3 regions of the Streptomyces sp. NPDC090127 genome follow, and region 3 is predicted to be linked to each of the others. Evidence: riboswitches for the same ligand, from Rfam matches in the RefSeq annotation. Region 3 holds a riboswitch; each other region holds the start of a gene.
The links. Region 3 has a riboswitch for cyclic di-AMP ahead of ACIPPS_RS12710 (transglycosylase SLT domain-containing protein). Riboswitches for the same ligand answer to the same signal wherever they lie in the genome.
Positions count from the first base shown of each region.

Region 1: linked by a shared signal. The riboswitch ahead of ACIPPS_RS30785 (M23 family metallopeptidase) and the one ahead of ACIPPS_RS12710 (transglycosylase SLT domain-containing protein) in region 3 are both predicted to bind cyclic di-AMP.
Region 2: linked by a shared signal. The riboswitch ahead of ACIPPS_RS29880 (transglycosylase family protein) and the one ahead of ACIPPS_RS12710 (transglycosylase SLT domain-containing protein) in region 3 are both predicted to bind cyclic di-AMP.

Region 1 is NZ_JBIVDE010000010.1:120,662-125,266, reverse strand. Features, by position in the region: gene ACIPPS_RS30800 (GNAT family N-acetyltransferase) at 1-713, opposite strand, end outside; gene ACIPPS_RS30795 (HPr family phosphocarrier protein) at 890-1,171, shown strand; gene ACIPPS_RS30790 (GntR family transcriptional regulator) at 1,376-2,080, opposite strand; gene ACIPPS_RS30785 (M23 family metallopeptidase) at 2,272-3,057, opposite strand; cyclic di-AMP (ydaO/yuaA leader) riboswitch at 3,070-3,236, opposite strand; gene ACIPPS_RS30780 (M16 family metallopeptidase) at 3,462-4,605, opposite strand, start outside.
Region 2 is NZ_JBIVDE010000009.1:290,112-294,716, forward strand. Features, by position in the region: gene ACIPPS_RS29875 (transglycosylase family protein) at 1-975, shown strand, start outside; cyclic di-AMP (ydaO/yuaA leader) riboswitch at 1,235-1,408, shown strand; gene ACIPPS_RS29880 (transglycosylase family protein) at 1,412-2,104, shown strand; gene eno (phosphopyruvate hydratase) at 2,439-3,731, shown strand; gene ACIPPS_RS29890 (septum formation initiator family protein) at 3,838-4,302, shown strand; gene ACIPPS_RS29895 (DUF501 domain-containing protein) at 4,452-4,605, shown strand, end outside.
Region 3 is NZ_JBIVDE010000003.1:351,958-356,562, forward strand. Features, by position in the region: gene ACIPPS_RS12705 (phosphocholine-specific phospholipase C) at 1-1,409, shown strand, start outside; cyclic di-AMP (ydaO/yuaA leader) riboswitch at 1,719-1,877, shown strand; gene ACIPPS_RS12710 (transglycosylase SLT domain-containing protein) at 1,882-2,754, shown strand; gene ACIPPS_RS12715 (phosphoribosyltransferase family protein) at 2,784-4,061, opposite strand; gene ACIPPS_RS12720 (CapA family protein) at 4,120-4,605, opposite strand, start outside.

The DNA.
Region 1 (4,605 bases), on a different contig from region 3:
CGCAGGACCGTCCGGCCGACCCCGCCCGGCGTGCGGCCCGCTCCGACGACGGCCACCGAGCCGGGGGTGAGGAGCCGCTGCACCGAACGGGCCTCGGCTCGCTGCTCCCGGGCGCGCTGCACGGCGAGCGAGCGGTCGGTGGGCTCCAGGTCGAGGTGGAGCCGGACGGCGCCGTCCTCGAAGCTGCGCTTCTGGGTGTATCCGGCGTCCGTGAAGACCTTGATCATCTTGGTGTTCGAGGGCAGCACCTCGGCGGCGAACCGCCGGATGTCCCGCTCGCGTGCCACCGCCGCGATGTGTTCGAGCAGCGCGGAGGCCACGCCGCGCCCCTGGTGGGCGTCCTGGACCAGGAAGGCGACCTCGGCCTCGTCGGCGGGTGCGGGGGCGGGCATCCCCCGGTCGTCGATGCGGTCGTACCGGACGGTGGCGATGAACTCGTCGCCGACCGTCGCCGCCAGGCCCACCCGGTCGACGAAGTCGTGATGGGTGAAGCGGTGCACGTCCTTGGCGGAGAGCCGGGGGTACGGCGCGAAGAAGCGGTAGTACTTCGACTCGTCCGAGACCTGCTCGTAGAAGCTGACCAGCCGTTCGGCGTCGTCGGCGGTGATGGGCCGGATGCGCGCGGTGCCGCCGTCGCGGAGGACGACGTCCGCTTCCCAGTGGTCGGGGTACTCGTGTTCCGCCTGCTCCGGACGTTCCGACGCGCTCTGCATGGGCCAAGCGTACGGCCGGGGTCCGACATGGGCACCGGTCGCGCGGCGCGTGTGCACCATGCAAGGTAGGGAGGACCGATCGGCCTCGCGGTAGGGGCCGAAGGTCGGCGACGAGCATCCCGCGACCCGTGAGAGACTGGTCTAGACAACCCGCTTGAGACTTGAAGGGCAACACCATGGCTGAGCGCCGCGTCAACGTCGGTTGGGCCGAGGGCCTGCACGCCCGCCCCGCCTCCATCTTCGTCCGTGCCGCCACGGCCTCCGGCGTCCCCGTGACGATCGCCAAGGCCGATGGCAACCCGGTGAACGCCGCGTCGATGCTCGCGGTGCTCGGTCTGGGCGCGCAGGGCGGCGAGGAGATCGTGCTCGCTTCGGACGCCGAGGGCTCCGAGGCCGCGCTCGACCGTCTGGCGAAGCTGGTTGCCGAGGGGCTCGAGGAGCTCCCCGAGACCGTCTGACGCGTCTCGGCCGGACGGACGTCCGGGCCGAATTCCGGAGAGGCTTCCGGGACGAATTCGCGAGAAGCCGCACACGCCGACATAACGGCGGGTGCGGCTTCTTTCTATTCCCGAAGCATTTCCACGGAGATCGGGGCAGCCCGATCCCGGGGCCGCACGAAGAAAGCCGTCCGCAATTCCCACTCTTTGTATACGGCCTGCTCGTTAATTCCGGAGGCTCGCCGTGTTGACGACGTGTTGCGAACCCCTCACAGTCCCGGCCCGCCCCGCGCGCTCCCCCCGGCCGGGCCGCTTCAGCCGGTGCAGCAGCAGGGAGCGCTCCGCGTGCAGCGCGGTCAGGGCCCGGGCCCGTTCGGCGTCGCCGCGCGCCACCGCGTCCACGATCGCCCCGTGCTCCGCCCAGGCCTCCACGGGCTGGGCGGGAGCCTCCACCGCGTACATCCAGGCGATCTTGTGCCGCAGCTGGGTGAGCAGGGCGGTGAGCGCGGGGCTGCCCGACGCCTGGGCCAAGGTCTCGTGGAACCAACCGCCGAGCGAGCGCAGGTCGTCCCCCTGGCCGTGCCTGGCCCGCTCCTGCCCCAGCCTGACCAGGCCGCGCAGCACCTTGAGGTGCGCCTCGGTACGGCGCTGGGCGGCGCGGGCCGCGCCGAGCGGCTCGAGGAGCGACCGCATGTCCAGGAGGTCCGCCGCCTCCTGCTCGGTGGGCTCGGCGACCTGGGCGCCGGCGTGGCGCCGGGTGATCACGAAACCCTCGGACTCCAGGGTGCGCAGCGCCTCGCGGACCGGGACGCGGGAGACTCCGTAGCGGCGGGCCAACTGCTCCTCGGTGAGCCGGCCGCCGCGCTCGAAGACGCCATGGACGATGTCGTCCCGGATCGCCGTGCACACCGACTGCGCGGGAATGCGCATGATCGACCTCCGCCTCGAATACGCGCGAAACCGGTTGTTCGGCGACTCTATTGCAGCGGGGCGGTATTTCCGACGGCTCCTCACGAACCATGGATATCTTTTGGCCGACGAAAAGCCCCGGCTCAGTACGAGCCGGGGCTTTTCTGACGTGCGCGTCCGGTACGCGATCCGGACGGGGGTGACGGCGAGGGTCAGACGGTCACGCCGCGGGCACGCAGATACGCGACCGGGTTGATGTCCGAGCCGTACTCGGCGCTGGTGCGGGCCTCGAAGTGGAGGTGCGGGCCGGTCGAGTTGCCCGTCGAGCCCGAGATGCCTATCTGCTCGCCCGGAGTGACGGACTGGCCGACCGAGACACTGATGGCCGAGAGGTGCCCGTACTGGGTGTACGTGCCGTCGTGCATCCGAATGACGACGTTGTTGCCGTACGCGCCGCCCCAGCCGGCCTCGACGACGGTGCCGGAGCCGACGGAGACGACCTTGGTGCCGGAGGCGGCGTGGAAGTCGACGCCGGAGTGGCTGCCGGAGGACCAGAGGGAGCCGCCGGTCTTGTAGCCGGTGGAGACGTACGAGCCGGCCACGGGGAGCTGGAAGGCGTTCAGGCGCTTGCGCTCGGCCTCGCGGGCGGCGCGCTCCTTGGCCTCGCGGATCTCCTTGGCGCGGGCCTCCGCCTTGCGCTTGGCCTCCGCCTGGGCGCGGGCCTCGGCCACGCGCTTCGCCTCGGCCTCGGCGGCCTCGCGCTCCTGGGCCGCGGCCTGGGCGACGATCGTGTCGGCGAGGGCGTTGTCGGCGACGACGACCTGGGTCAGACCGGTGTCCTCCGGGGAGGGGGCGTCCGTGTCGACGGCGAGCGCCGGGGAAGCGAGGGTGCCGATGACGCCGGTGGTGGCGAGGGTCGCGATGCCGGCGAAGCCGGCGCCACGGCGCGCCAGTCGGCTCGGACCACGATGCTTCCCGGTGGCACGGGTGAACGCCATGTAGGGGCTGATCCTTTCCTTCCTTCTCGCCTACCGGGTTAGCTGACGGGTTCGGAGCAGGAAGGTCTCCTACGGGCCCCTCCGCACGAGTGCGAAGGCGTCCGATTCACCCCAGGGACTTCGTATGGGTCCCCGGCTCCCCAGGCTCGCGCCTGACGGGGACTCGGCGATGACTGTCCGATGCCACGGGTGCGGCGGGTGCAACTGGCGAACAGCCGGACCGACGGTATGCGGATCATCTTTCAATCACCAAACAGACACGCCTGTTTGTAAGACATGCCACAGGGCATACGAGTACACCGCTCAGCAATACGGACAAAGAGGAGGACCCCGACGTACCGTGACGTCGGGGTCCTCGTGCGCCGCCGGGTCGCGCCGGCGCGGCACGGCGGCGGTGGGCTCAATCAGCCGCTGACGACGGTCACTTCACCGATACCGAGGGCGCGCACCGGCTCCTCGATCTCCGCCGCGTCACCCACGAGAACGGTGACGAGCCGGTCCACCGGGAAGGCGTTGACGACGGCCGCCGTCGCCTCGACCGTGCCGGTCTCGGCCAGGCGTGCGTACAACTGCGCCTGGAAGTCGTCCGGCAGGTGCTGCTCGACCTGGTCGGCGAGCGTCGCGGCGACGGAGGCGGCGGTCTCGTACTTGAGCGGCGCCACGCCCACCAGGTTCTGCACGGCCACGTCGCGCTCGGCGTCCGTCAGGCCCTCGGCGGCGAGGGTGCGCAGCACCTTCCACAGGTCGTCAAGTGCCGGGCCGGTGTTGGGGGTGTCGACGGAGCCGCTGATGGCGAGCATCGAGGCGCCGTTGCCCTTGCCGTCGGAGCGCACGACCTGGCCGAAGGCGCGGACGCCGTAGGTGTAGCCCTTCTCCTCGCGCAGGACGCGGTCCAGGCGCGAGGTGAGGGTGCCGCCGAGGCAGTACGTGCCGAGGACCTGGGCGGGCCAGACGCGGTCGTGCCGGTCGGCGCCCACGCGGCCGATCAGCAGCTGGGTCTGGACGGCGCCCGGGCGGTCGACGATGACCACGCGGCCGGTGTCGTCGGCCGTGATCGGCGGCATGGGGCGGGCCTCGGCGGTGTTCCCCGTCCAGGTGCCCAGCGACTCGGCGAGGACCTTGTCGAGGTCCACGTCGGTCAGGTCGCCGACGACGACCGCGGTGGCCGTGGACGGGCGCATGTGCGTCTGGAAGAAGGCGCGGACGGCTGCGGCGTCGATCGCCTTCACCGTCTCCTCGGTGCCCTGGCGTGGCCGGGACATGCGGGAGTCGGCCGGGAAGAGCTCCTTGGAGAGCTGCTTGGCCGCCCGGCGGGCGGGGTTGGCCGTCTCGTGCGGGATCTCGTCGAGCCGGTTGCGCACCAGGCGTTCGATCTCGGTGTCGAGGAACGCCGGCGCGACGAGGGCCTCGGAGAGCAGCCCGAGCGCCTTGGGCAGCCGGGATACGGGGACCTCGAGGGAGACCCGTACGCCCGGGTGGTCGGCGTGCGCGTCGAGGGTGGCGCCGCAGCGCTCCAGCTCGGCGGCGAACTCCTCGGCGGTGTGCTGG
Region 2 (4,605 bases), on a different contig from region 3:
CCCCGCCAGGCCCCCGCCATCGTCGTCGCCGCAGGCGTGACGGGATCGGCCCTCGCGCTGCCCCTCCTCGGAGCGGGCTCCGCCTCCGCCGCCGACGCGGCGACCTGGGACCGGGTCGCCGAGTGCGAGTCGGGCGGCCAGTGGAGCGCCCACTTCGGGAACGGGCTCTACGGCGGACTCCAGTTCAGCCAGGAGAGCTGGGAGCGGCACGGCGGTCTCGCCTACGCACCGAGCGCGGACCTCGCCAGCCGTGGGCAGCAGATCGTCGTGGCCGAAAGGGCCCTTGCCGCCGGCGACACGCAGTGGGCGACCTGTGCCCCGATCGCCGGTCTGACCAACGACGGCACCAAGCCCGACATCGATCCCGGCCCGGCCTTCCGGCCGAGCGAGCCGATCGGCCCGAGCCCGGAGTCCAGCCGGACCGTCGGGCTGCCGACCGTCGACACCCCGCCCGAGGCCCTCGCGCCGTCCGAGACCTCGTCCGCGCCCTCCGCCCCCTCGGCGCCGTCCACGACCGCCTCCGAGGCGCCCGCCCCCGGGGCATCCGGCCCCGAGTCCTCCGCTCCCGACGCGTCCACCACGCCGCCGGCGCCGACCACCTCCGGCACCGGCAAGCACCGGGGCGGAGCAGCCCCGGAAGAGACGGGCAATACGGACAAGGCCCCTGAAGCGGGCCGCCATGCCTCGCCGTCCGACGCGCCGACACCGGGTGCCGACGCCGACAAGCAGCCCACCGGGGACACTTCGGACAACCCGCCCGCAAAGGGCATCGCTGACACTATCGGCGAATACACCGTCAAGCCCGGCGACAACCTCACCGCCATCGCTCGGGAGAACGCGCTGCCGGGCGGCTGGGGCGCCCTCTATGACGCCAACCGCACGACGGTGGGTGTCGACCCGGACCTCATCCTCCCTGGCCAGAGCCTGGATCTCACGGTCGGTCAGCCCGACGGGGCGGCGGCGGGGCGCGGGTAGTTCGGGGCTGAATGTCCGGTTCTGCGCAAGTGAGACAAGGGTCTCTTCGCCTCAACTGGCGTGTCTCGTCCGCAAACTCTGCTTCCGTCACCTCTCACCTGCGTAAATACCCTTCGTCCCGAGGCAAGTAGGGGCGTTTTGTCCCGCATGGACGTCTTTGAACTTCCCCCGGGTCTGTGTCTACGGTCGTCACCGCTCGCCACCGCGGGCCCCGTCGACCGAAACGCCGAATCCTGCCGTCGGCCGATGGGAACAGTCGTCGCGTCATGCGCCGAAGGCAGGAGCGGGGGACCCAAGGTAAGCGCCGCCCCCGGCCGTTGAGACAGACGGCCGAGAGCGGCTTGGGGTGAAGCCGCGCGCAAGGTCGCGCGGCCGGGCAACTCACAGGGCCCGAACCCGACAGCTCACCTCGTAGGCGTCGGTGAGGAGAAGTCCCATGCTGTTTTCCGCCAAGGGCAAACACCGTCGTCCCTCCAAGGCCACCCGCGCCGTCGCCCTCGCCGGTGTCGCCGGTGTCGCCGTCGCCGCCCCGCTGATGGGCGCCGGCACCGCCTCGGCCGCCACCGTCTCCGAGTGGGACAAGGTCGCCCAGTGCGAGTCCGGCGGCGACTGGTCCATCAACACCGGCAACGGCTACTACGGCGGCCTGCAGTTCTCGAACTCCACCTGGGCCGCCTTCGGTGGCACCGCCTACGCGGCCAGCGCCGACCAGGCCTCCAAGTCGCAGCAGATCGCGGTCGCCGAGAAGGTCCTCGCCGGCCAGGGCAAGGGTGCCTGGCCGAGCTGCGGCGTCGGCCTCTCCTCCGCCTCGCCGAACACCGGTGCCGTCGAGGAGGCGCCCGCCCCGCAGGCCGCCCCGAAGCAGGAGCGTCAGGCCGAGCAGCCGACGACCCGCAGCGAGCAGCGGACCGCCCCCAAGACCGAGTCGAAGAAGACCGTCACCACCCCGACCGGCAAGAAGGTCAAGAAGGGCGACGGCGAGTACAAGGTCGTCGGCGGCGACACCCTGAGCAAGATCGCGGCCGCGCAGGACGTCAAGGGCGGCTGGGCGAAGCTCTTCGAGCTCAACAAGGACGTCGTCGAGGACGCCGACCTGATCTACCCGGGCCAGCAGCTTCACCTGAAGTGAGCCCGGCGGCTCGCGTGAGTCCGGCGGCTCGCGCGAGTCCCACGACCCTCCCGCGGTGACCACCCCGGTCCGGAGCGCCCTTCCCCCGTGCGCTCCGGACCGGGGTTCCGCGCGTCCGGGGCCCCCGCCGCGGGCCGCCCCGGGGCCCGGACCCTGGTTACCGTCGAGTAGATCTGAGGGCCTTTGGGCCTGAATGCGTGCCCTCGGGTCCTTTTTCGTCCCAGGGGGCGGGCGCCCGGCGGGCTGGAGCCCCGGAGCCGGTTAGGCTCTTGTCGCAAGGCCGAAGCGACCCTGCACCGCAAGCGTCACATCTAGCGTCACATCCCAGAAGGAGATGCTCGTGCCGTCCATCGACGTCGTCGTAGCCCGGGAAATCCTGGACTCCCGAGGCAACCCCACGGTCGAGGTCGAGGTCGGCCTCGACGACGGCAGCACCGGCCGTGCTGCTGTTCCGTCCGGTGCCTCCACCGGTGCGTTCGAGGCCATTGAGCTCCGTGACGGAGACAAGAACCGCTACCTGGGCAAGGGCGTCGAGAAGGCCGTCCTCGCCGTGATCGAGCAGATCGGCCCGGAGCTCGTCGGCTACGACGCCACCGAGCAGCGCCTCATCGACCAGGCCATGTTCGACCTGGACGCCACGGACAACAAGGCCTCCCTCGGCGCCAACGCCATCCTCGGCGTCTCCCTCGCCGTCGCGCACGCCGCGTCCGAGGCCTCCGACCTCCCGCTCTTCCGCTACCTCGGCGGTCCGAACGCGCACCTGCTGCCCGTTCCGATGATGAACATCCTGAACGGCGGGTCGCACGCCGACTCCAACGTGGACATCCAGGAGTTCATGATCGCCCCGATCGGCGCGGAGTCCTTCTCCGAGGCCCTGCGCTGGGGCACCGAGGTCTACCACACCCTCAAGTCCGTCCTGAAGACCAAGGGCCTGTCCACCGGCCTCGGCGACGAGGGCGGCTTCGCCCCGAACCTGGACTCCAACCGTGAGGCGCTCGACCTCATCCTGGAGGCCATCAAGCAGGCCGGCTACGTCCCGGGCAAGGACATCGCGCTGGCGCTCGACGTCGCCGCGTCCGAGTTCTACAAGGACGGCTCGTACGCGTTCGAGGGCAAGTCCCGCTCGGCCGCCGAGATGACCGAGTACTACGAGGAGCTCGTCGCCGCGTACCCGCTGGTCTCCATCGAGGACCCGCTGTTCGAGGACGACTGGGACGGCTGGAAGGTCCTCACCGACAAGCTGGGCGCCAAGGTCCAGATCGTCGGCGACGACCTGTTCGTCACCAACCCGGAGCGCCTGGCCCGCGGCATCGAGGACGGCGCCGCCAACGCCCTGCTGGTCAAGGTCAACCAGATCGGTTCGCTGACCGAGACCCTGGACGCCGTCGAGCTGGCCCAGCGCAACGGCTTCAAGTGCATGATGTCCCACCGCTCCGGCGAGACCGAGGACGTCACCATCGCCGACCTCGCCGTCGCCACCAACTGCGGCCAGATCAAGACCGGCGCCCCGGCCCGCTCCGAGCGCGTCGCCAAGTACAACCAGCTCCTGCGCATCGAGGAGATCCTCGACGACGCGGCCGTCTACGCCGGTCGCAGCGCCTTCCCGCGGTTCCGCACCGCGAACTGATCGACACGCCAAGGGCTGACCCCGCGTCACCCTCGGTTACGGACGTCCCCGCACCCGGTCCCGTACCGTGTGCGGGGACGTCCGTACGTAAAGGGGAGGCGCGCACATGGCCCGGGACCGGTTCTCGACCGCGACCAGGATCAAGTTGCTCGGCGAGCAGACCGCCGCACGCGTGTACCGCTCCCAGACCCGTCGCCAGGCCCGGCGCTCCCGGCTCACCGGCCGCGCGGCCTTCCTCGCCCTGGTCGTCTGTTCGCTGGTCGTCGCCCTCGCGTACCCCATGCGTCAGTACGTCTCCCAGCGCGGCGAGATCGCCGAGCAGGAGCGCCAGGCCGCCGAGGCCGCGGAGCGCGTGGAGGAGCTGCGGGACGAGAAGGCCCGGCTCCAGGACCCCGCGTACGTCCGCCGGCTCGCCCGCGAGCACCTGCACTACCTGATGCCCGGCGAGACCGGCTTCACCGTGAACGACCCCGAGGCCGAGCGCGCCCGCCGCACCGAGCAGGGCGAGGCCGAACGCCCCTGGTACTCCGACCTCTGGGACGGCGTCGACCGCGCCGACACCGGCCGCTGACGCGGCGCCACGAGATGATGGGCCCAGGCCCAATGAGCTCCGGGCCCACCGGGCCGCGGGACCACAGGACCCCAGGCCCACCGGGGCCGTCGGCCCCACCGATCCACCATCCGAAGCAGACCGCTCCCGACGAGAAGACAGACGCAGGCATGGAAACGCCCCCTCCGCAGACCGCCCGCACCGAGCCGACCGAGGCGGACGTCGCCGCGTTCGAGGCACAGCTCGGCCGCCCGCCCCGGGGACTGCGCGCCATCGCGCACCGCTGCCCGTGCGGCAACCCGGACGTCGTCGAGACCGCGCCGC
Region 3 (4,605 bases):
AGACGTACGCCGAGGCGCTCCAGCGCGCCGGGGTGAGCTGGAAGGTCTACCAGAACGCCCAGGACAACTACGGCGACAACGGCCTCGCGTACTTCAAGAAGTTCACCGACGCCCGGCCGGGCGACCCGCTGTACGACCGCGGCATGGGCTCGGTGCCGAAGGTCACCGGTTCCACGCCGGACGACATCGCCGCCGCGATCCGCGCCGACGTCGTCGCCGGGACGCTCCCGCAGGTCTCCTGGGTGGTGGCGAGCGAGGCGTTCTCCGAGCACCCCTACGCCCCGCCCGGCGACGGCGCGCACTTCGTCGACCTGGTCTACCGCGCGCTGGCCGCGGACCCCGAGGTCTTCGACTCCACCGTGCTGTTCCTCAACTACGACGAGAACGACGGGTTCTTCGACCACGTGCCGCCGCCCGTCGCCCCGCCCGGCACCCCCGGCGAGTACATCGACGGGGTGCCGATCGGCCTGGGCTTCCGGGTGCCGATGCTCGTCATGTCGCCCTGGACGCGCGGCGGGTGGGTCAGCTCGGAGGTCTTCGACCACACCTCCGTGCTGCGCTTCATGGAGACCTGGACGGCCGCCCTCGGCACCCCCGCCACCTGCCCCCACATCAGCGCCTGGCGGCGGAAGGTCACCGGCGACCTGACGGGCGTCTTCGACTTCGCGCGCCCGGTGTACGGCGTCCCCTCGGGTCTCCCCTCCACGGCCAAGGTCATCGGCCAGGACACCTGCGGTCCGCTGCCCAACCCGGTGCCGCAGGACAACGCCCTGCCGGCGCAGGAACCCGGGACGCGCCCGGCGCGCGCGCTGCCGTACCAGGTCAACGGCAACCTCGACCGGTTCGAGTTCGGGGCGGCGGGCAAGATCCTCGCCTGGTTCTCGATGTCGAACCGGGGCGCGCAGGCGAAGCGGCCGGCGCACGTCACGATCCACCCGCACCAGCACCGGGACACGGCGGCCTGGCAGTACACGGTCGACCCGGGCGCCACGTCGACGGACTTCTTCAACATCGGGACCGGGTCGGGTGCGGGCAAATACGACATCTCGATGATGGGACCCAACCGCTTCCTGCGCCGCTTCATCGGCGACGCCTCCAAGGCGGGCAAGGCGATCGAGGTGGCGGCGCGGTTCGCGACCGAGGCGGGCACCGGGAAGACGGCGATCTTCTTCAAGCTCACCAACGCCTCGGCCGGACCGGTGACCTTCACCATCCGCTCGAACGCCTACCGCACGGACGGCCCCTGGACGTACACGGTGGCGGCGAACTCCTCGCGCGAGGACTTCTTCAACGCGGTGGCGTACCAGGGCGGCTGGTACGACTTCACGATCCTGGCCGACATCGACGGCACGTGGTCGCGCCGCTACACCGGCCACATCGAGACGGGCGCCCCGAGCGTCACCGGCTGACGCCCGCACAGCCGCAGCCCAGGCCAAAATGGGGCACAAGGGGCTTAATCCCCCTTGTGCCCCATTTCTCAACTCGGCTGGTTTTCCCCGCATGTCCGGAATGAGACGGCAGGTGAGGCGAATCACGCCGAGGCTCGAACGATCTCCCCACGGGCCCCGTTCCCTTACCCGCCAAGGAAGTTCGGGGCGCCGGGCGCGGCTCGGGAATCCCCCGCCGAACAGGCCGTGCATTCGGCGTCTTGTTTCGGCCGACATTTCTCGCCTACGGTCACCTCGACCCGGACGGATCGCCGAATCCTGCCACCGTCCGAAAACACATCGCTCATTCACCCGAAGGCAGGAGCGGGGGACCCACCATTTCGCCGGTCCGGTTTTTTACGGCACGGCTCGGGGTGAAGTCGCGCATGCGTGACCGGGCATCTCCAGCCCGAACCCGACAGCTCACCCCGCAGGCGCCGGAGAGGACTGCATCATGCCCGCACACGGTAAGCACCGGCGCCCCAAGAGAAGGCCCCTGACCCGCGGAATCGCTCTCGCGAGCACCGGTGGCGCCGCCCTGGCGCTGCCCCTGGTCGGCACCGCCACCGCACACGCCGCGCCCACCACGGCCCCCGCGACCGCCACCGTCGAGAAGACCGTTCTCAGCGCCCCGGCGAAGATCGCGGAATCCGTTCCGGCCGCACCGAATTCCGCCGCCACGACGTATACCGTCACCCGGGGCGATTCCCTTTCGGTGATCGCCCGGGAGCAGAGCGTCCAGGGCGGCTGGAAGGCCCTGTACCAGGCGAATCGCGCGGCCGTGGGTGACAACCCGTCACTTATCCACCCCGGTCTGGAACTGACGCTTCGTGGAAAGGCCGCCGCCGCTCCGAAGCAGAAGTCCGAGGCCCGTACGACGACAGCGGACCGCGCCGACCGCTCGCAGCGGACCGCCGCGCCGACGAAGGCTCCCGCCGCGGCGCCGTCTAAGGCCAAGGCCCCCGCGCAGGGCGCCCAGGCGACCACGGTGGCCGCGAAGAGCTACACCGACGACCTCGACGGCTGGATCCGCGAGTCGCTGGACATCATGCAGAAGTACGGCATCCCCGGTTCGTACGAGGGCATCCAGCGCAACATCCTGCGGGAGTCCTCCGGCAACCCGCAGGCCATCAACAACTGGGACTCCAACGCCGCCAAGGGCACCCCGTCCAAGGGTTTGCTCCAGGTGATCGACCCGACGTTCCTCGCCTACCACGTGCCCGGTACGTCGATGGACCCGTTCGACCCGGTCGCCAACATCACCGCCGCCTGCAACTACGCGGCGGACCGGTACGGCTCCATGGACAACGTCAACGGCGCGTACTGACGGCTGGGCGCCCTCCCCGGGGCACCCCGCTAGAAGTGGTCGGCGAACCAGCTCGCGGCGAGTTCACCGACCTGCTCCAGCGAGCCGGGCTCCTCGAAGAGGTGTCCGGCGCCCTGGACGACGACGAGCCGGTTCTCGCACCGCAGCCGACGGCGGGCGTCCTCGTTCAGGTCCCGTACGAGCGGGTCCTCGCCGCCCACGATCAGCAGGGTGGGGGCGCGCACCTGTGCGAGGCGCGGGCCCGCGAGGTCCGGACGGCCGCCGCGGGAGACCACGGCGGCCACCTCGGAGAGCGGATCGGCGGCTGCCCACAGGGCGGCCGCCGCGCCGGTGCTCGCGCCGAACCAGCCGGTCGGCAGCCCTTCGAGGCCGGGGGGTCCGGCCAGCCAGCGCGTGGCCCGGGTCAGCCGGCCGGCGAGGAGCTCGGTGTCGAAGACGTTGCTCCGGTCGGCGGCCTCCTCCTCGGTGAGCAGGTCGAACAGGAGGGTGCCCAGCCCGGCCCGGTCGAGGCTCTCGGCGACGGCCCGGTTGCGGGGGCTGTGCCGGCTGCTGCCGCTCCCGTGGGCGAAGACCACGATCCCCCGTGCGCCCTCGGGCACGACCAGCCGGCCCTCGACCTCCACCTCCCCGACCGGGATCCGCACCTCGGGGTCCTGCTCGCCCCGGAGCTGCCCGGCGTGGTGGCGCTCCAGGCAGGCGACGACCTCCTCGTCCGGGATCTGGGAGAAGTCCTCGTAGAACTGGCCGATCGCGTAGAAGAGCTCCGGTTCGTGGACGCTGACGGTCTCGTCCGCCTCCCGGCCGATCCGCTCCCGCCAGTCGGCCGGCGCGACCGGCACCGCGAGGACGATCCGTGCCGCCCCCTGGGCGCGCACGACCCGGCAGGCGGCGACCGCCGTGGCGCCGGTCGCCAGCCCGTCGTCGACGACCACGACGGTCCGGCCGTCGAGCCGGGCCCCCGACCGGGCGCCCCGGTAGCGCCGGGCCCGCTGGCCGAGCACGGTCCGTTCACGCGCCTCCACGGTGGCGAGGTCGCCGGCCGAGACGCCCGTCTCGTCGAGGACGCGGTCGTTGAGGACCCGTACGTCTCCCTCGCCGATGGCGCCCATCGCCAGTTCCGGCTGGAAGGGCACCCCGAGCTTGCGGACGAGGCAGACGTCCAGGGAGGCCCCGAGCGCGTCGGCGACCTGTTCGGCGACGGGCACCCCTCCCCGTGGGAGGCCCAGGACCGCGACGTCACGGCCCTTGAGGTGCTCCAGTCGTGCGGCGAGTTGCCGTCCGGCGTCCGTGCGATCGGTGAAGTACATGTCCCGCTCGTCTCCCTGGTCCTGGGCGTGCGCGCGGGTGGGTGCGTGCCGCCGCCGGTCAGGCGGGGCGTGCGACGAGGGTTCCGTCCTCGTCGAGGTCGACCCGCGCGCCGTAGGGCCGGCTGGTCCGGCCGAGTACCTCGCGGAGCCAGCGCGCGTCGCGGCGGGGGGCGTGGCCCAGCCGCAGGCGGCGGGCCCGCAGGGGAATGATGCGTACCTCCTCCAGGGTGCCGTCGTCGGGCCGCACCGAGACGAGGTGCAGCAGCCGCAGGTCGTCGCGGTACTGCTCGTAGCCGGTGATGCCCTCGTAGTCGTTGATCAGGTCGCCGCAGCCGTGCAGGACGAGTTTGCCCCGGTGGATCTCCAGCGGCCGGGGGTGGTGCGAGGAGTGGCCGTGCACCACGTCGGCACCGGCGTCGATGAGCGCGTGCGCGTAGTCGACGTCGGCGCGGGAGAGCGCGTACCCCCAGTTCGATCCCCAGTGCAGGGAGACCAGAACGAGGTCCCCGGGGCGCTTGGTGTCCCGGATCCGGGTGAGCAGGCG